3 regions of the Thioalkalivibrio sp. ALJ1 genome follow, and region 2 is predicted to be linked to each of the others. Evidence: predicted binding sites of a transcription regulator. Region 2 holds the regulator's gene; each other region holds the start of a gene.
The links. The regulator sigma-54, encoded in region 2, starts transcription at its own class of promoters, with help from an activator protein. The targets are predictions, from matches to a motif close to TGGCANGNTNCNTGCTT.

Region 1 (3,276 bases), 330 kb from region 2:
TCCGTTTTTGGCGCTGAGCATCCTGCCGCTTGTACGGCGCCTGAAGCGCGAACAGGGCATCACCGCCATCGACAGCCATTTCATCTACCCGGACGGTGTCGCCGCGTGGCTGCTGGGCCGCTGGGTCAAGCTCCCCTGGACCATCACCCTGCGCGGCACGTTGCTGCGCATCTCGCGCACGCGTGTATGTCGCTGGCTCTCGCTGCATGCCATGCACGGCGCGGCACGGGTGTTTTCCGTGTCGGACGACCTTCGCCGCCTCGCACTGGAGATGGGCATCCCGTCCGAAAAGGTGCAGGTCATGCCCAACGGCATCAACCTCGATTACTTCCAGCCCGAAGATCGCGAGACCTGTCGCCGCGAACTTGGCTTGCCGCAAAAGGCCAAGATCATGATCACCGTCGGCGGACTGAACGAGCGAAAGGGTTTCCACCGTGTGATCGAGCAGATGCCGGTGCTCCTGGAGCAGCACCCGGATTTGTACTATCTCTGCGTGGGTGGCGGTGGTCCCGACGGCAACGAACTGGCCTGGCTACAGGGGCTTGCGAAGGAGAGGGGCGTGAGCGAACGCGTGCATTTCACCGGCGCGATCGCTCCGGAACGACTGCGTTTCTACTACTCCGCTGCCGACCTGTTCGTACTCGCCACCCGCTTCGAGGGCTGGGCCAACGTCTTCCTGGAGGCCGCCGCCTGCGGTCTTCCCACCGTCACCACTCGGGTTGGCGGCAATGCCGAGGTCATCCACGCCGACTGGCTCGGCCGTCTGGTCGAGCTCGGTGACGGCGAAGCCCTGCGCGATGCGATTTCCGAGGCCCTGCAGACCCAGTGGGACCGCCAAGCCATCATCTCCTACGCCCGCGAAAACCGCTGGGAGGCCCGCATCTCAACGCTTGTAGAGCGCCTGCAAGAGATGGTCAACAGGGAAGGTCGATCGCCGGATTGATCACAGCGGACCCGCCGGGAACTTCGCCTGCAAGCAGGTTCCTACACGCAACTAGCCGCCGCAGGAGCCTGCTTGAAGGCGAAAGGCATGACCAACGGTTGCGATTCGCAGGCGTTGGTCATGCCGAAATGCCCGACCTTCGTTAACTCCGGCGACGGAGGCGAGCTGCACCGAGCGCCAGAAGGCCGAGCCCAAAAAGGCCCAGCGTGGCAGGAAGAGGCACTTCGGCAGGATCGCCGACCTGCACATTGATCGTGCTGCGAGCGAGCTCCAAGTCTTCGTTCCCCATGTCGGGGTTGCCGGAGTCGAAAGCGACGAGGGTGAACTCGTACAAGCCGACGGCGAAGGGGTCGAATGAGCCGTCGGGTGGAGTCACTCCTGGTACGCCACCCTCATTGAGGTAGTTGAAGCCCAGATTCTGGGAGCCCTGGAACTCGAATAACCCTTCATCATCGAAAAGTACCGGAATGTCGATGGTCCCGATATCCGATCCGCTACCGGGATTGATGTCGTACTGCACTTGGAACATCAGTCCGCCCGGAATGGGCTCGGGCTGGATTTCATCTGTCTCCACATCTCCAGGAGCTGCAAACGAGGCATTCGCGCTCATATAGAAGTTGAAGTTCCAGAGTGAAAGTCCAGGATCACTTTCCCCGGGATTCGCAAAGAATGTGCCCGCGCCATCGTCGGTCACGGTCGGCGAGTCGAAACGTTGGGCGGCTGACAAGCCGACCGTTCCAAAACCGAAATCCGAACGGAAGTCCGAGATCGCGACAGCGTCGTTGGGGATTCCGGATCCGCCGAAGTCGGCCTGCGAAAGCTCGCCGAATCGATCGAACTCGGGTGCTGCGAGGGCGGATGAGGCCACCATGGCCAACGCTGAGAAAAGGGTTGTTCTCTTGAGCATAAATCGTCCTTCAGGTGTTGGGCTTGCCTGGATCGTGGGTGACATTGCAAGCAAAACTTGTGCCGAAACATTAAAATAGCCGCATGGCAGTGATTTATGATTTCTGGTCAATCCTGATTAGCCAGCTTTGTAAAGAATCTCGACGGAACATCGAGTGGGCTTGCAGGGGTGGGCTAACCGGGGGAGCATCGCGACATGCAGAGAGACGATGGACAGGATACTGCCGAGAAAGAACGACATGCCCTTGGGCAAATGGTGGCAGGGGTATCCGAGGCACTGCGGGCACTGGTCCACGCAGATGGCACCCTCACAGATCCTTGCTCGGAGGCCCCCTCGCCATACGACCATTACGCCCCGGTGTTCTCGGCACTTGCGATGCTGGCGACATCAAGCGGGACCCAATGGCGAAAGCCCCTTGAGCAATGGGCGCGGATGCCGGCGCGCGCTAGAGGTCATGAGCCATTCAATCGGCTTGGAATAGGACTGTTGGCCGAGACGCTGGGCCGGCAAGAATCCCCGGATGTGGATCTCCGATCGGTGCGAGCGATGCGTTCGCTGTGTCCGCTGGCGCGCATCTACCCGTCCAATAACTGGAGTCTGCTGGCGCAGGCGCTGCGCGTACGCGAGGCAGAAAGCCCGCGACGACTGGCATGGGAGCGACGTCGCTTGCGGGCACAGGTGCGGCGCTGGACGACCCGCGAGGGTGGTTTCATCGACTTCCCGCGGCGGCCGAATGCGGAGCGTGGGATCGCGACACCGGTTGCCTACCATCTGAAATATCTGCTGTGTCTGCACCTTGCACTGGGCCGCGACCCCGACCCTGAACTGGAGCGGGCCTTGATACGCGGCCTCGACTGGCTGCGCCTGTTCCTGACCGATGCCGGCTACTGCGGCGGTTTCGGGCGCAGCAATCATGCCCTGTTTGGTGATGCCTGCCTGCTCACGGTCTTGCATGGACTGCTGCAGCGCCCTGATGCGTTGCGGCCGGATGCGGCGCAGGAGGTGCTCCGCGTCGCCCGCAACATTCGCCAGCGTCTTGAGCGCCAGCGTCGCGACGATGGCCTCCTGTGGCTGACGCCTGGGGGCGGCTGCGGTGAATCGGCCGGGTGGGATGGCTACATGTTCCTGAGCGTCTACAACGCCTGGTTCGCCGGTCTACTATCCGCAACCATAAACGGCCACCCCTGGCTCACAGGAACCTCGCTGCCGGACTGGACGCCTGCATGGAACCCGGAGCAGGGCATCCACGAAGACCGCGAGGCCGGTCTGCTGCGGTTTCGGGGCGAGCGCGTGGACGCGCAGATCTCGACGCGCGGCCAGGCGGTCCAGGGATTTGGCCGCTCGATGGTGGATCTGCGTCAGGCTGCCATGTGCCCATTCCATGTGGAGGTAGACGGCCGCCCGGTCGTGGCGCCACCGCCGCGGA
Region 2 (3,276 bases):
TGGAGATGTAGCGGGATTCGAAGTCTCCGATGACCTGGATGCGGTTGGGTCGGATCAGGTTGAGGTGCCCGGCCAGGGGCAGGTCGTCGCCATCCTCGCCCACCAGTTTGCGGTCGGCGGCCGCGTGTTCACCATGCACAAAGCGCAGATCCAGACGGTTGCCCATCGCCTGGATCAGGCTTTCCACGGTGATGTCCCGGGCGATTCCGCCTTCCCCTAATGCCTCGTTCATGGCCTCCGGCGTGGGCCGGCCTCCCGCTGGTCGACGTATGGGTAGACCGTCTGCAAGGGCCTAGCCCTCGCTGAAGCGGCCCACGAGTTCCTGCTCCAGAGCCGACGCATCGCCGGCTCGGCGCAGGGCGGCAATCGTGTCCGGCTGGGACAGGCCGCGTGCGAGCTGGGCAAGCAGGTTGAGGTGATCGTTGGTCGCGGCTTCCGGGACGAGCAGGGCGATCAGGATATCGACCGGCTCGTGATCCATTGCGTCAAAGTCGACACCCTGCTTCAGGCGCAGCACGGCCACGCGCGGAGTCGCAAGATCGGGCAGCCGGCCGTGAGGGATGGCGACGCCATGCCCCAGGCCAGTGGAGCCCAGCTTCTCGCGGGCGGACAGGGCCTCGAAGATCGCGCTGCTGGCCGGCCCCTCGGCGTCACCGCCGGCGGCGAGGAGCTCCGCCAGTGTCTCGAGGGCCCGTTTCTGGCTGGAACACTCGGGCTCCAGACCTATGCGGTCGGCGGTGATCAGCTCGGCAATGGTCATGGATCAGGAGGCCTGCTCGCGGTTGCGCTGGGCACCCTCGGCGCGGTGGTGATCCTTGACCTTTTCCTTGTGCTTGATCAGCTGACGGTCAACCTTGTCGATCAGGCCGTCGATGGCTGCGTACATATCGTCGTGGGAGGCCTCGGCATGGATATGGTTACCGCTAACCTGGAGATTGGCCTCGGCCTTGTTGTGCTGACTCTGATTCTTCTCATGGGTCAGCACGACGTGGACGTCGATGACTTTGTCAAAGTGGCGCTCCAGCTTCGCGAACTTCTCGTTGACGTATTCGCGCAGGGCGTCGGTCAGGTCGACATGGTGGCCGGTCAGATTGATCTGCATGGTTGGGTCTCCTTGGGTTACTTGCTGCCGGTGGGCATGGAAGCCATCTGCCGACGTTCGCTGGATGAGGGGATATGCATGGCCTCACGGTATTTGGCCACGGTACGGCGTGCCACGTTAATGCCTCGATCCGAGAGGATCTGGGCGAGCCGGGCATCGCTCAGCGGCTTGTTCGCAGGCTCGTCGCCGATCAATTCCCGAATCATGGCACGGATGGCGGTGGCCGAACACTCACCGCCATCGTTGGTACCGACGTGGCTGGAAAAGAAGTACTTGAACTCGAAGACCCCGCGCGGGGTGTGCATGAATTTCTGTGTGGTCACGCGTGAGATGGTCGACTCGTGCATCTCCAGGATCTCGGCGATGTCGCGGAGGATCAGCGGCTGCATCGCAACCTCGCCATGTTCGAGAAAGCCCTGCTGGCGGAGCACGATCGCCTCGGCGACTCGGAGCAGGGTGTCGTTGCGACTGTGCAGGCTCTTGAGGAACCAGCGCGCTTCCTGCAGTTGATCGCGCATGAAGGCGCTGTCGCGGGCGTCCGAGACCTGACGCACCATGCCGGCATAGAGGTCGTTGATGCGGATGCGCGGGGCGATCTCCGGGTTCAGCTCCACTCTCCAGCCATCGACCGTGTGGCGCACATAGACATCCGGGACTACGTATTCCGAGGTGGCCGTACTGATCTGGGCGCCAGGACGCGGGTTCAGGGTGCGGATCAGATCCAGTGCGCGTGCCAGCTCGTCCGGGTCGCGTACGCCGGACTGGCTTTGCAGCGCCTTGTAGTCGCGCTTGCCCAGGCTGTCCATGCCGTGCTCCAGGATGGCGCGCGCGGCCTCCCGGGCCGGGGCATCCGGGGCGAGCTCGCGTAGCTGAATCTCCAGACATTCACGCAGGTTACGGGCGCCCACGCCCAGCGGGTCGCATTGCTGGATCCAGTGCAGCACGGCTTCGACCTCGTCGACCCCGACGGGTTCTTCCTCGCCACGGTTAATGGTCTCGGCCAGGGTCTCGAGGTCGCCTTCGAGATAGCCGTCAGGGCTGATCGCGTCAATCAAGGCCGCGCCGATGCGCTGGTCGCGCGGGGTCAGATGGCTCAGGTGCAGCTGCCACAGGAGGTGGTCCTGCAGGCCCTCGCCGCCGTCGTCGCTGGTGTTCTCCAGCGGGTCGCGGTCGTCCAGGCCCTTGGGGGCGGTCGGTGGCTCGTAGATGTCGTCCCAGCGGCTGTCGGTCGTCAGCTCCTCGGGGATGACGTCGTCGCTGGTGGTGGTGGCCTCCATGCGGTCGCCTTCCACCAGTTCGCCCTCTTGGTCGAGGCGCTCGGTATTCGGATCGGCGTCCTCGTCCTCCACCTGTTCGAGCATGGGGTTGCTCTCCAGCGCCTGCTGGATTTCCACCTGCAACTCAAGCGTGGACAACTGCAACAGACGGATCGCCTGCTGCAGTTGCGGGGTCATGGTGAGCGTCTGACCCAGCTGTAGATTGAGGCCGGGTTTCAGCATTGTGGTGTCGGGTCGAAGGTGACCATACGTGAAATCTTAAAGCCTGCCTCGTGGTTTGTGCACTGGCCGCGCGACGTGTGCGTCGGAATCACAGGCGGAAATTCTCGCCGAGATAGACTCGGCGAACCTGAGGGTCGGCGAGCAACTCGTCGGGTGTCCCGGCGGCCAGCAGGCGCCCCTCGCTAAGAATATAGGCCCTGTGGCAGATGCCGAGGGTCTCGCGGACGTTGTGATCGGAGATCAGTACCCCGATTCCGCGGCGGGCAAGGTGTTCGATGACGGCCTGGATGTCCCCCACCGAGATCGGATCCACCCCGGCAAAGGGTTCGTCCAGGCAGATGAATTGGGGATCGCCGGCCAGGGCGCGGGCGATCTCGGCCCGCCGACGTTCACCACCGGATAGCGAAATGCCGGGGCTGTGGCGCACGGTCTCTAGCTGGAACTCCTCGATCAGGGCGTCGCCGATGCGCCGGCGTTCATGGCGGTCCAGTCCGGGGCGAAGTTCCAGCACTGCCTGCAGGTTGTCCCAAACGCTCAGGCGTCGGAAGATCGAGGCCTCCTGCGGTAGATAGCCCAGGCCGGCGCGGGCCCGCACATGGATCGGGGCGCGGGTGATGTCGCGCTCGCCCAGGGTAATGCGTCCGGCGTTGGGGCGGATCAGTCCGACCAGGCTGT
Region 3 (3,276 bases), 1.0 Mb from region 2:
TGCCGTAATATTGATTGCTAGCCATTCGGATCGATTCCCTTGCTGGTTCTGGCGGCTCAGATTTCGAGCGGCTGCGGCTGCTGGGCCGTGTGCCGGTGTTCGGTTCCGGCATAGACCTTGAGCTTCTTGAACATGGCCCGGCCAAGCGGGTTGCGCGGCAGCATGCCCTTCACGGCAAGCTCCAACACCTTCTCCGGATGACGCTCGATCATCTGGGTGAAGTTGGCTTCCTTGATGCCACCCGGGTAACCGGAGTGGTGGAAGTACTTCTTGTCCATGGCCTTGTTGCCGGAGACGCGGATCTTCTCCGCGTTGATCACGACGATGTAGTCGCCGGTATCGACATGCGGCGTGTACACGGGCTTGTGCTTCCCGCGCAGGCGGCTCGCGATCTCCGTGGCGAGTCGACCGAGGGTCTTGCCGTCGGCGTCGACGAGAAACCAGTCGCGTTCGACTTCGGCCGGCTTGGCGCTGATGGTACTCATGATGTTCGATGCTCCGAGGTCGGGGCGATTCAGAAAGCGCGCAAGAATAACGCTTCCCTGCGCCCGATTCAAGCTAAGGGGACATTGATTTAATCGTGCGTACGCGCTCAAGTCGCTTTTGCGTAACCAACGAGGCGAAGCGGCTGGTATGCGGTCACTCCGCACAAGAGAGCCACAACGCCGTGGGCGCAACTCAATCAGTGCCCCCTAGATAGACAACTGGGCCCCGCCTGGGCGGACCCATCGGGTTTGGAACTGGGGGGGGGCTGGATATGGCGCTACGGCGCAAAAGAAAGGGGCCGACCCCGAAAGGCCGGCCCCAGCAAGCCCCGGGCACGGAGCCCGGGTGCGCTTGGCACCAACGGTTACAGCTGGGCTTCGGCGCGTTCCTGCACTTCCTGCATCAGCTCAGGGTCGTTCTGCAAAGCCATGGCGACTTCATTGTATTCCTCGACGCTCATGCCCGCATCTTCGACGGCGCTAACCATTTCATCCTGCGCTTCCTGCTGCATGGACTGGGCCTCGGTTTCATCCTCGGCACCCTGCAGACGGTCGGCGAAGTCCTCGCGCACTTCCTGAACCGCGACGAACGCGGAGACGAAGGTGTCGATATCTTCTTCGCTCAGGTCAACCTCGGGGGCCTCCTGCATCGGAGCGCCACCCTGGGCCGCGCCACCTTCAGCACCACCCTGCGGCGGCTGGCCGCCCTGGGCACCACCTTCTTGGGCCGGCGGCTGGCCGCCCTGGGCACCGCCCATATCACCACCAGCACCACCTTCGGCGCCACCGGTCTGGGCCGAAGCGGCACCACCAACGGCAAACAGGGAGGTCAGGGCCATCGCGAGCATCGTCTTGCGCATATTCATCATTTTGCTCCTTCTTCCTTTCATGATCGTTCGGATCTCGGGGCCATACGGGCGTTTACGCCTGTGACCCGATTTCGTTGCAACCGTGTGAGGAGGGTGGTCAGGCCTTGAGGACTTGATCCCTCGATTGCTACTGGAAGGAGTTAGCAGATGCCGTGCCAAAACCGAATAAAATACGAATATCTAATAATATCAGTTTCTTAATGTTTTTCTTCTACCCAGGATCGGGCGATGCAAAGCACAAAAAGCGGGTCACAATGACACATGAGTCAGGCCGACCCGTGTCAGGATGTCACGTCGGGTCGGACTCCCCGAGCTTTCGGTACAGCGTCTTACGCCCGATCCCGAGGATCCGGGCTGCCCGTTGCTTGTTGCCATCCACGTGCTCCAGGACGCGGTGGATGTAGTCACGCTCACGTTCCTCCAGGGTCGGCCACTGGGGATCGTCTTCAACACCTGGCACGGGCATGGAGTCGGGGCGCCCGTCGGGAGCATCATCGGGGGCGCCGTGGGCAGCGCCCTGCAGGACGCGCTCGGGCAGATCGCGGGTTTCGATCACTTCGCCCGCGGCCAGCGTGGCCGCGCGCTCCATCAGGCTCGCCAGTTCACGGACGTTACCCGGGAAGGAATATCGCACCAGGGCACGCAGGGCTTCCGGACTCAGTCGACGCTCGGGGAGCCCTCGTGCCAGCGCCTGCTCGCGCAGGAACTGCAAGGCCAGGCGCTCGATATCGTCGCCGCGCGCACGCAGGGGCGGAATCTCGATCCGGAAGGTCTCGAGGCGATAGTAGAGATCCTCGCGAAAACGGCCATCGGCGATGTGAGCCTGCAGGTCCTGGTGGGTGGCCGCGACGATGCGCACATCCGTCGCGATCTCCTCGTTGGCCCCCACCGGGCGCACGCGACCATCCTGCAGCAGGCGCAGCAGCTTGCTCTGCATCGCCACCGGCATCTCGGCGATCTCGTCCAGAAACAGCGTGCCGCCATCCGCCTCGGTAAAAAGTCCTCGGCGAGCCCCCTTGGCGCCACTGAAGGCACCCGCCACGTGACCGAGCAACTCGGATTCGAGCAGCGCCTCGGGGATACCCGCGCAGTTGATCGCGACGAACGGGCCAGCAGCCCGCTCGCTCTCGGCATGCAGGGCCCGAGCGACCAGTTCCTTGCCGGTACCGGACTCGCCGGTGATCAGGACGCTACCGTCCGCCACCGCGATGCGCCGGATCAGGTCAAACAGATGCAGCATCGCAGGGCTGCGTCCCTGCATGCCATGGAAGCCATCGGCCTGCGCAAGGATCTCGCGGTACTGGCGCACCTCGTCCTTCAGCCGGCGCGCCTCGGTAACCCGATCGGCCGCCAGACGCAGGTGGTCCAGGTCCACCGGCTTGGTCAGGAAGTCATCGGCGCCGGCTTTGAGTGCGGCGACGGCCTGATCGATGGTTCCGAACCCGGTCAACATGATAAATCCAGGCGCCGGGGCCCGGGCTCGCGTCACTTCCAGCACATGGAAACCATCGGCACCCGGCAGCCGCAGGTCGCTGACCACCAGACTGAAGGCGTGTTGTGCCAGGACCTGCTCGGCATCCTCGGCACTCTCCACCGTAGTGACGGCATATCCGGCTTCGGTCAGTTCTTCCTGTAGTAGTTGGCGATGACCGCGATCATCCTCGACGACCAGGACCGCCTCCTGCACTGGCGACGAGTTTTGTGCTTGCGCTTGCGTATTCATCCGGCGAATCCTCCGCCGTTCGCTGGGGGCGATCCGGAACCCCTTGGCAAATGCACGACAAACCGGGTCTCGCCGGCCTTGCTTCGGTCAAGGTCGACCCGCCCCCCATGATCTTCCAGCGCCACCTGCACCACGGCCAGACCGAGCCCCGTTCCCTGTCCGGTCGGCTTGGTCGTAAAGAAGGGCTCGAACAGCCGCT

Region 1: the regulator sigma-54 is predicted to act here: its motif matches at 1,899-1,915, upstream of F462_RS06685 (PEP-CTERM sorting domain-containing protein).
Region 3: the regulator sigma-54 is predicted to act here: its motif matches at 1,496-1,512, upstream of F462_RS03405 (DUF4168 domain-containing protein).

The regions. Positions count from the first base shown of each region.
Region 1 is NZ_KN050684.1:928,700-931,975, forward strand. Features, by position in the region: gene F462_RS06680 (glycosyltransferase) at 1-943, shown strand, start outside; gene F462_RS06685 (PEP-CTERM sorting domain-containing protein) at 1,086-1,850, opposite strand; gene F462_RS06690 (hypothetical protein) at 2,337-3,276, shown strand, end outside.
Region 2 is NZ_KN050684.1:1,258,743-1,262,018, forward strand. Features, by position in the region: gene hprK (HPr(Ser) kinase/phosphatase) at 1-232, opposite strand, end outside; gene F462_RS08190 (PTS sugar transporter subunit IIA) at 293-760, opposite strand; gene hpf (ribosome hibernation-promoting factor, HPF/YfiA family) at 764-1,102, opposite strand; gene F462_RS08200 (RNA polymerase factor sigma-54) at 1,120-2,601, opposite strand; gene lptB (LPS export ABC transporter ATP-binding protein) at 2,690-3,276, opposite strand, start outside.
Region 3 is NZ_KN050684.1:229,099-232,374, forward strand. Features, by position in the region: gene rpsI (30S ribosomal protein S9) at 1-25, opposite strand, end outside; gene rplM (50S ribosomal protein L13) at 57-485, opposite strand; gene F462_RS03405 (DUF4168 domain-containing protein) at 851-1,351, opposite strand; gene F462_RS03410 (sigma-54-dependent transcriptional regulator) at 1,644-3,077, opposite strand; gene F462_RS03415 (ATP-binding protein) at 3,074-3,276, opposite strand, start outside.